One region of the Martinezella sp. CNPSo 3732 genome, then DNA from elsewhere that is predicted to be linked to it. Evidence: predicted binding sites of a transcription regulator. Region 1 holds the regulator's gene; each other region holds the start of a gene.

Region 1 (2,204 bases):
AGACGCAGGCATTCTGCGTGCCAAAGGGATGGCGCGCATCCGGAGCTACCGTGAAACCGAGCTTGCCGAGGCGTTCGCGTGCCAGAGCGATGTTGACGGTCGGCAGCACGAGATGATCCAGCGGATGCGGAGACGAAATCATGGCTTCTCCTGTTTGCTTGCGGAAGCAGATTTGCGCCCATCGCCCGCGCAATTCAAGATGGAAGCATGGAACACCCGGAGCACACGACATGGATAGAAGGCAATCTCGCAAACGTGATTGCTGATTCTCTGCCATGGCCGGCTCATGCAGTCGCGCGGCACGTTCGTCCAAATGCTCGGCGCATGGGCTGAACGACAAAGTCGCGGAAGCGAGTAGAGCGGCATTTCCCTTATTTTTCTGTGGATTAACGCAGATACGGCGCCCCGATGTTCCGAGCCGATCCATTCGCAAATGGTAATTATTTAACTGACCTCACAAGGCTTTACCGAAATTTAAGCACTTGCGGAACACATATGGAACATATAGTGTCCGTTCTGGATTTGTTTCACAGCTTTTCTTGATTCTGGGGTTCCAAGACGATGTTGACGCGCAAGCAGCAGGAACTGCTTCTCTTCATTCACGAACGCATGAAGGAATCCGGTGTGCCGCCATCTTTCGACGAGATGAAGGATGCACTGGATTTGGCATCCAAATCCGGTATCCATCGTCTGATCACGGCGCTGGAGGAGCGCGGCTTTATCCGCCGGCTACCGAACCGGGCTAGGGCCCTTGAAGTCATCAAGCTCCCGGATGCCTATAATCCCAGCCTTCAGCCGCGTCGCGGCTTTTCACCGAGCGTCATCGAGGGTAGCCTCGGCAAGCCGCAGCCCGTTGCCCCGCCCGCTCCGTCGAAAGTGGCTAATGACGATCACAACGGCTCGGCGTCTGTGCCCGTGATGGGCCGCATCGCAGCCGGCGTTCCGATCTCGGCCATCCAGAACAATACGCACGACATTACCGTTCCCGCCGACATGCTCGGATCTGGCGAACATTATGCGCTTGAAGTTCGCGGGGATTCGATGATCGACGCCGGAATTTTCGACGGCGATACGGTCATTATCCGCAATTCGACGACGGCCAATCCCGGCGATATCGTCGTTGCACTCGTCGACGATGAAGAAGCGACACTGAAGCGCTTCCGCCGCAAGGGTGCCTCCATCGCGCTCGAAGCCGCAAACCCGGCCTATGAAACCCGCATCTTTGGGCCGGACCGGGTCAAAGTTCAGGGCAAGCTCGTGGGCCTTATTCGTCGCTATCACTGACCGGTGAATTGTCGACGACGGGTGACGCTGGCGCAATTGGCGCGTCGAATGTGCCAGTGCGCCAATTATAAATTCGATGCCTGGTCCATGGACGTTGCGGGTTCTCGAATGCGGCTGAGATAATGGGCTTGTCTGCGGTAAGTATCATTTCGATGGAGCCGGTTTTACGCAATGTCGCACCGGTTATGAGCATTGCTCCGGAACGGCAATGGTCCAGCCGCAGCCGGATTGGCGTCACGACAAAATTCCCCGTGTCGCAAGCCGGGGACAAGTAAGCTGCATTTTCGATGGTTACCAATATCGAGCCGTTTTCTAGCATGGCTACGCACCATGCTCCCTTCTGGCAGGCAAAGCTTCCCTGCATGGTGCGATCCAGGGCTTCCGCCATTGCGGTGCGGACCGCCTTCTGCTCTTCGTTACTTAGTCGTCTATGCCGATCCGTCTTGCTGATCTGCGGAAGCCGGTTGTCGGCCGCAAGCATGGTCGGCGGTTGATGTTCGGCCGCGACGAGCGCTTTCTGCCATTGCTCGAAGATGAAGGCCTGCGGTCTCTCGCGATTGGTGGCGAGGATATCGTCCTGGCGCAGGGCAACGAGAATGCCATCTTCCGAGATCATCAGATCCGGCTTCGGTACGCCGGAGCCGAACGCGGCCACGCCGACAGATGACAGCAGCAGCAACAGGCCCAGATGGCGAAGCCGGGTCCGCAGCATGCTCATGATCAGGAAGCCAGCGATGAAAGTGGGCATCAGCCAGCCGGGCTGGCGTCCGAAGGTAATATCGCCTCCCCACCCCGCCACCGTTTTCGCGATGACGATCACAAGCTCCAATCCCTCACCGGTGACTTTCCAGAACGGTCCATCGATTCCGAAAGGCATCAGCAGCATCGCCATCATACCGAAGGGCATGACGATGAAAGAG
Region 2 (2,204 bases), on a different contig from region 1:
CGGTCGGCAATGAGGCCGGCATTCTGACGTAGCGACAGCTCGATCTCACGAGACAAATCCGGATTGTCGCGCAAGAAGATCTTCGCGTTCTCGCGGCCCTGACCGAGGCGCTGGCTGTTATAGGAGAACCAGGCACCGGACTTTTCGACGATGCCCGCCTTGACGCCGAGATCGACTAGCTCGCCGGTCTTGGAAACGCCTTCGCCATACATGATGTCGAATTCGACCTGCTTGAAGGGCGGCGCCATCTTGTTCTTGACGACCTTGACGCGCGTCTGGTTGCCGATCACCTCTTCGCGCTCCTTGACCGCGCCGATGCGGCGGATATCGAGGCGAACCGAGGCGTAGAATTTCAGCGCGTTACCGCCCGTCGTCGTTTCCGGCGAGCCGAACATGACGCCGATCTTCATGCGGATCTGGTTGATGAAGATCACCATGCAGTTGGACTTGGAGATCGAAGCCGTGAGCTTACGCAGTGCCTGGCTCATCAGGCGGGCCTGCAGGCCCGGCAGGCTGTCGCCCATTTCGCCTTCGATTTCGGCGCGCGGTGTCAGAGCCGCAACGGAGTCGACGACCAGAACGTCGATAGCGCCGGAGCGCACCAGCGTGTCGGTGATTTCGAGCGCCTGTTCGCCGGTATCGGGCTGCGAGATCAGAAGATTCTGCAGGTCGACGCCGAGCTTGCGGGCATAGACCGGATCGAGCGCATGTTCCGCGTCCACGAAGGCGCAGATGCCACCCTTCTTCTGGGCTTCTGCAATGGTCTGCAGCGCCAGGGTCGTCTTACCCGAGCTTTCCGGCCCGTAGATTTCGATGATGCGCCCCTTCGGCAAGCCGCCAATGCCGAGGGCAATATCGAGGCTCAGAGAGCCGGTGGAAACCGTTTCGATTTCGACCACGTTCTCGTTAGAGCCGAGCTTCATGATCGAGCCCTTGCCGAACGACCGCTCAATTTGAGAGAGTGCCGCTTCAAGTGCCTTGCTTTTATCCACCGATTTGTCCTCTACAAGCCGCAAAGAATTCTGAGACATTCGATCCACCTTTAGGTTATTGAAGCCGCTCTAGCAATGTCGCCGCTGATGAGAATTGTGTACTCGATTTGTTCTCATATCGCAAGAGCACAACAAGCGATTGAAAGAAAAAGGTAAAATGAATTCTGTTCTATTTTTGTTTTCTTCTTTCTTCCCAGGCACTTACATGCCCGAAACGGTGAATTGCGAGATGTTTGCGGCTCGCTCGATTCGCCTTTTAGGCTGCTGAGGATAACCCTATGGCGAAAAAGATTCTCGTTCTTGGTGGCGCCCATATCGATCGTCGCGGCCGCATCTTCGGCGACACGGTGTCCGGCGCCAGCAACCCCGGCGCATGGTTCGAGGAGCCTGGCGGCGGCGGCTTCAATGCGGCCCGAAATCTTGCCCGTCTGGGCTTTGACGTAAAGCTGATCTCGCCGCGCGGCGGCGATCCCTGCGGCGAGATGGTGGCCGAGGCCGCAAGCCACGCCGGCATTGACGACAAGCCCTTCGTCTTCCTCGATCGCAAAACGCCGAGCTATACGGCCATTCTTGAGAATGACGGCAATCTTGTCATCGCGCTCGCGGATATGGAGCTCTACAAACTCTTCGTTCCGCGACGCCTGGCGATTCGCGCCGTTCGCGATGCCTTCGATGAGACCGACCTCATTCTCTGCGACGCCAATCTGCCTGCCGAAACCTTAGGCGCGATTGCGGCAAGAGCTGCCCTATGCGGAAAACCGGTCGCCGCCATCGCCATCTCGCCGGCAAAGGTCGTGCGACTGAAGCCGAGCCTTGCCGGCATCGGTCACCTGTTCCTCAACGAAGCCGAAGCCACGGCGTTGACTGAAATCCGTCCGGAGGATCCGCGCGAATGGGTGAGTGCTTTGCGGGCGCTCGGCCTGCGCAACGGCGTGATCACCCGCGGGAAACGCCCCCTGATCGCATTCTCGCGTGATGCCATCGTCGGCCTGCAGCCGCCTATCGTCGAGGATGTCGCCGATGTCACCGGTGCGGGAGATTCGCTTGCGTCCGGCGTTCTGTCGGCGCTGATGGCCGGCTACGATCTCGCGGAAGCCATACGTCATGGCGCGGCGGCAGCGGCAATCACCGTCCAGTCTCCCTATGCAACGGCAGAAAATCTCTCTCCCGAGCTGCTAAACGCGGCCCTGGCCCTTGTTCCCGAGGCCGAAA
Region 3 (2,204 bases), on a different contig from region 1:
GATGGCAAGGTCTATGCCTCCGTCGAGCCGATGATCCTGCGCGACGTCAAAGGCGATCACTTCGAGCTCGGCGAGCCGGAGCGCGTCGATCTCTCGACCATGGACGTGGTGCTGCTGCGCCAGGACCCGCCCTTCGACATGGCCTATATTACCTCGACGCATCTGCTCGAGCGCATCCACCCGAAGACGCTCGTCGTCAACGATCCGGCCTGGGTGCGCAATTCGCCGGAAAAGATCTTCGTCACCGAATTCGCCGATCTCATGCCGAAGACGCTGATCACCCGCGATCCGGCTGAAATCCGTCGTTTCCGCGATGAGATGGGCGACATCATCCTGAAGCCGCTTTACGGCAATGGCGGCGCCGGCGTCTTCCACTCGACACGTGACGACCGCAATCTCTCGTCTCTCCTCGAAATGTTCGGTCAGCTCTTCCGCGAACCCTTCATCGCCCAGCAATATCTGCCCGACGTGCGCAAGGGCGACAAGCGCATCATCCTTGTCGATGGCGAGGCAGTCGGCGCGATCAACCGCGTGCCCGCTGAGCATGACGCCCGCTCCAACATGCATGTCGGCGGCCGTGCCGAAGCCACCGAGCTGACGGCGCGCGAAAAGGAAATCTGCGCCCGCATCGGACCGGCGCTGAAGGAACGCGGCTTCCTGCTCGTCGGCATCGATGTCATCGGCGACTATATGACCGAGATCAACGTGACATCGCCGACCGGCATCCGCGAAGTCAAGCGCTTCGGTGGCGCCGATATCGCCAGCCTGCTCTGGGATGCGATCGAAGCCAAGCGAGCCTGATCAACAGTTCCCGCCACGCTTTCAGCTGAACGATCTATTCATCTCCCGTATGTCGTTGATTTCGATATGCGGGGTGAAATTTTGTTCGTTTATTGTTCTTGTTTCATTCCTTGTCTTGTGCCAGATTGCAACCCGAAGTTTGCTGATCGGGGCACATAACGGCAAACGGGTTTGGCGACAGGGGATAAGCATGGTAGCGCGCGTCAGTACGGTTGCGTTTCAGGGCATTGAGGGCGTACCCGTCGAAGTGCAGGTGATGATCGCGCCGGGCAAGGTGCTGATGCACATCGTCGGCCTGCCGGACAAGGCCGTGGCCGAGAGTCGGGAGCGGGTTCAAGCGGCATTGCACGCCTCTGGTCTCGCCCTGCCGCCAAAGAAGGTCACGGTCAATCTCGCGCCGGCGGATCTGCCCAAGGAGGGCAGTCACTTCGATCTCGCGATCGCGCTCGGTCTGATGGCGGCGCTTGGCGCGATCCCCGCGGATGCCCTGTCGTCTTACACTGTCATCGGTGAACTCAATCTCGACGGCACGATCGCGCCCGTTGCCGGCGCGCTTCCGGCGGCGATCGCCGCCAATGCCATGGGCAAGGGGCTGATCTGCCCGGCCGAAAGCGGGCCGGAAGCCGCCTGGGCCGGCAAGGAGATCGATATTCTGGCGCCACGCAGCCTGATCGCGCTCGCCAATCATTTCCGCGGCACGCAGGTCCTGTCGCGACCGGAACCGTCAGTCCGTGCCAATGCCGCCAATCTACCCGACCTTGCCGATATCAAGGGGCAAGAAAGTGCCAAGCGCGCCCTGGAAGTGGCGGCGGCCGGCGGCCATAATCTGTTGTTTGTCGGACCGCCGGGTTCCGGCAAATCCATGCTCGCCTCGCGCCTGCCGTCGATCCTGCCGCCCTTGTCGACGAACGAGTTGCTGGAGGTGTCGATGATCCATTCGATCGCTGGCCAGCTTTCCGGCGGCAAGCTCTCCGATCGTCGCCCCTATCGCGCGCCGCATCACTCCGCCACGATGGCAGCACTCGTCGGCGGCGGCATGCGCGCCAGGCCCGGCGAAGTCTCGCTCGCCCATCACGGCATTCTCTTCCTCGACGAACTGCCGGAATTTTCGCCGCAGGCGCTCGATGCGTTGCGCCAGCCGCTCGAAACCGGGGAGTGCGTCATTGCGAGAGCAAACCACCGTGTCTCCTATCCGGCTGGCATCCAGCTTGTCGCGGCAATGAACCCGTGTCGTTGTGGCATGGCCGGTGAACCGGGCCACACCTGCGCCCGTGGACCACGTTGCGCATCCGATTATCAGGGGCGCATTTCCGGTCCACTGCTCGATCGCATCGATATCCGCATCGACGTGCCGGCAGTCTCCGCCGCTGACCTCATCCGTCCGACATCAGCGGAGAGCAGTG
Region 4 (2,204 bases), on a different contig from region 1:
GGCTATGCCTATGTGGTGCTGTTTCGCAAGCGCCCGGCCTATCGCTACACCGTCAAGCATTCGATCTATGTGCATCACGACCATGTCGGCCAGGGTGTCGGGAGCCTGCTGATGCGCGGACTGATCGACGCCTGCGCGGCGGCCGGCTTCCGGCAGATGATCGGCTATATCGACGCCGACAACGCGGCCTCTCTCGCCTTGCACGAGCGCTTCGGCTTCGTTCGCGTCGGCCTTCTGCCAGCCGTTGCCTATCGCTACGGCCGCTGGGCCGATACCGTGATGGTCCAGCGCTCGCTCGGTCCCGGCTCCACCACGCAGCCGCCTCCGCCGCCGCTCTCCACCCGCTGAATGAGAAGGGGTTATTGCCGGCCGACAAAGTTGCGGGCTTATATCGGCTGCTGCATTGGAGTCGGGATGAAGCCCAAAACGAAGTCTATGACCTTCGATGAGGACATTTCGCAGGGCTTGAGAGTGAGGCTCGCCCCGGAGAGCACATAGAGATTGAAACTGACGACATCGGTCCCGCCAAGCTCCTCGCCATAGAGCCAGATCCGTTTCCCGTCAGCCGATCGCCTGACCGTCACACCCCAGGGGCGATTTTGAAAACGTCCCTCCGAATAGCCGTCAGGCAGCTTCGCAAGCGCATGTTCGAAGTCCGACAATTCGGCGGGCAGCGGCTGCGGCGCGCCGTCCGTCATGGTGCCAGGCATTCGTCACATATGCCGCAGCCGTCCTCATCCATCTTCCGCGCCGATCGCTGCCTTCGGCAGCACAGACATGCGGTGCCATCCGCTCGGGATTCCTCGTCGCGCTCGGGCGGTAGTATTTCCATCAGCAGGTCGGAAAGCGGTTCAGTTGCGATTTGGCCCATCTTGAGGCTCCGTTTTGGGGGACGGACAAGAGATAAGAAGCCTCGAAGGCATCTCAAGGTGGTATTTGCGAATGACTGTCACAGAGAGATTCACTCGCGTCTCTCTGGCGCGCGACTGAGCCGGTTTGATATCGTCATCGAGGATGATATGTTCTGCATTTGTTTCAGCCCTTGCGTTAACAAGCCGCGCTGAACCTACTGTGTGATGACCGAGATCCCTATGAACGACACGAGCTCGAGCCCACTCCGAAAGATCATCCATGTGGATATGGATGCGTTCTATGCGTCGGTCGAACAACGAGACAATCCCGAGCTGCGCGGCAAGCCGCTTGCGGTCGGCGGGTCGGCGGCACGCGGCGTCGTGGCTGCCGCAAGCTACGAGGCCCGCGCTTTTGGGGTTCACTCGGCGATGCCTTCGGTCACGGCAAAACGCAAATGTCCGAATCTGATTTTCGTGCCGCCGCGCTTCGATGTCTACAGGGCAGTGTCGCAGCAGATCCGCGAGATCTTCGCCGAATATACTTCGATGATCGAGCCGCTGTCGCTCGACGAGGCCTATCTCGACGTCACCCAGAACAACAAGGGCATGGAAATCGCCACCGAGATCGCGCTGGAGATCCGGACCAAGATCAAGCAGGTCACAGGGCTCAACGCTTCGGCCGGCATTTCCTACAACAAGTTTCTTGCCAAGATGGCAAGCGACCTCAACAAGCCGAACGGCCAGGCCGTCATTACGCCGAAGAATGGGCCGGCCTTCGTCGAAACGCTTCCCGTCAAGAAGTTCCACGGCGTCGGGCCGGCGACCGCCGAGCGCATGCACAAATACGGGATCGAAACCGGGCTGGATCTGAAATCGAAATCCCTCGCCTTCCTGCAGGAGCATTTCGGAAAGGCAGGCCCCTATTTCTACGGCATTGCCCGCGGCATCGACGAACGCCAGGTGAAGCCCGACCGTATCCGCAAATCCATTGGCGCAGAGGATACGTTCGCTGAGGATATCGACGATCTCGAGCTGGCGAGGGCGGAGCTGCGACCCTTGGCGCAGAAGGTCTGGCGCTACTGCGAAACAGGCGGTTTCAGCGCCAAGACGGTGACCGTGAAGATCAAATATTCGGACTTCACCCAGGCGACACGCAGCCGGACAGGCTCCTTGCCGGTCGCGGACGTTGGCGCTGTTCTTGAGACAGCGTCGGCGCTTCTGGCAACCGTCCATCCGTTTGCGCGGCCAATCCGGCTGCTCGGCATCACGCTTTCGTCTTTGACGAACGAAGAGGCCGGCGATGGGAGCTTACAGCCCCAACTCGATCTCGGCATCTGAGGGATGCTGATCCTC

Evidence for each region. The regulator LexA, encoded in region 1, represses DNA repair genes until DNA is damaged. The targets are predictions, from matches to a motif close to TGTTCNNNNTGTGTTCNG.
Region 2: a site for LexA is predicted at 1,158-1,175, ahead of recA (recombinase RecA). Genes of this name have one in related genera too.
Region 3: a site for LexA is predicted at 884-901, ahead of AC13RM_RS20605 (YifB family Mg chelatase-like AAA ATPase). Genes of this name have one in related genera too.
Region 4: a site for LexA is predicted at 1,021-1,038, ahead of dinB (DNA polymerase IV). Genes of this name have one in related genera too.

The regions. Positions count from the first base shown of each region.
Region 1 is NZ_JBXSOO010000006.1:36,026-38,229, reverse strand. Features, by position in the region: gene AC13RM_RS13740 (VOC family protein) at 1-142, opposite strand, end outside; gene lexA (transcriptional repressor LexA) at 562-1,284, shown strand; gene AC13RM_RS13730 (ComEC/Rec2 family competence protein) at 1,265-2,204, opposite strand, start outside.
Region 2 is NZ_JBXSOO010000008.1:165,557-167,760, reverse strand. Features, by position in the region: gene recA (recombinase RecA) at 1-1,031, opposite strand, end outside; gene AC13RM_RS16350 (carbohydrate kinase family protein) at 1,271-2,204, shown strand, end outside.
Region 3 is NZ_JBXSOO010000013.1:108,300-110,503, reverse strand. Features, by position in the region: gene gshB (glutathione synthase) at 1-801, shown strand, start outside; gene AC13RM_RS20605 (YifB family Mg chelatase-like AAA ATPase) at 992-2,204, shown strand, end outside.
Region 4 is NZ_JBXSOO010000033.1:16,975-19,178, reverse strand. Features, by position in the region: gene AC13RM_RS30220 (GNAT family N-acetyltransferase) at 1-348, shown strand, start outside; gene AC13RM_RS30215 (hypothetical protein) at 387-710, opposite strand; gene dinB (DNA polymerase IV) at 1,092-2,189, shown strand.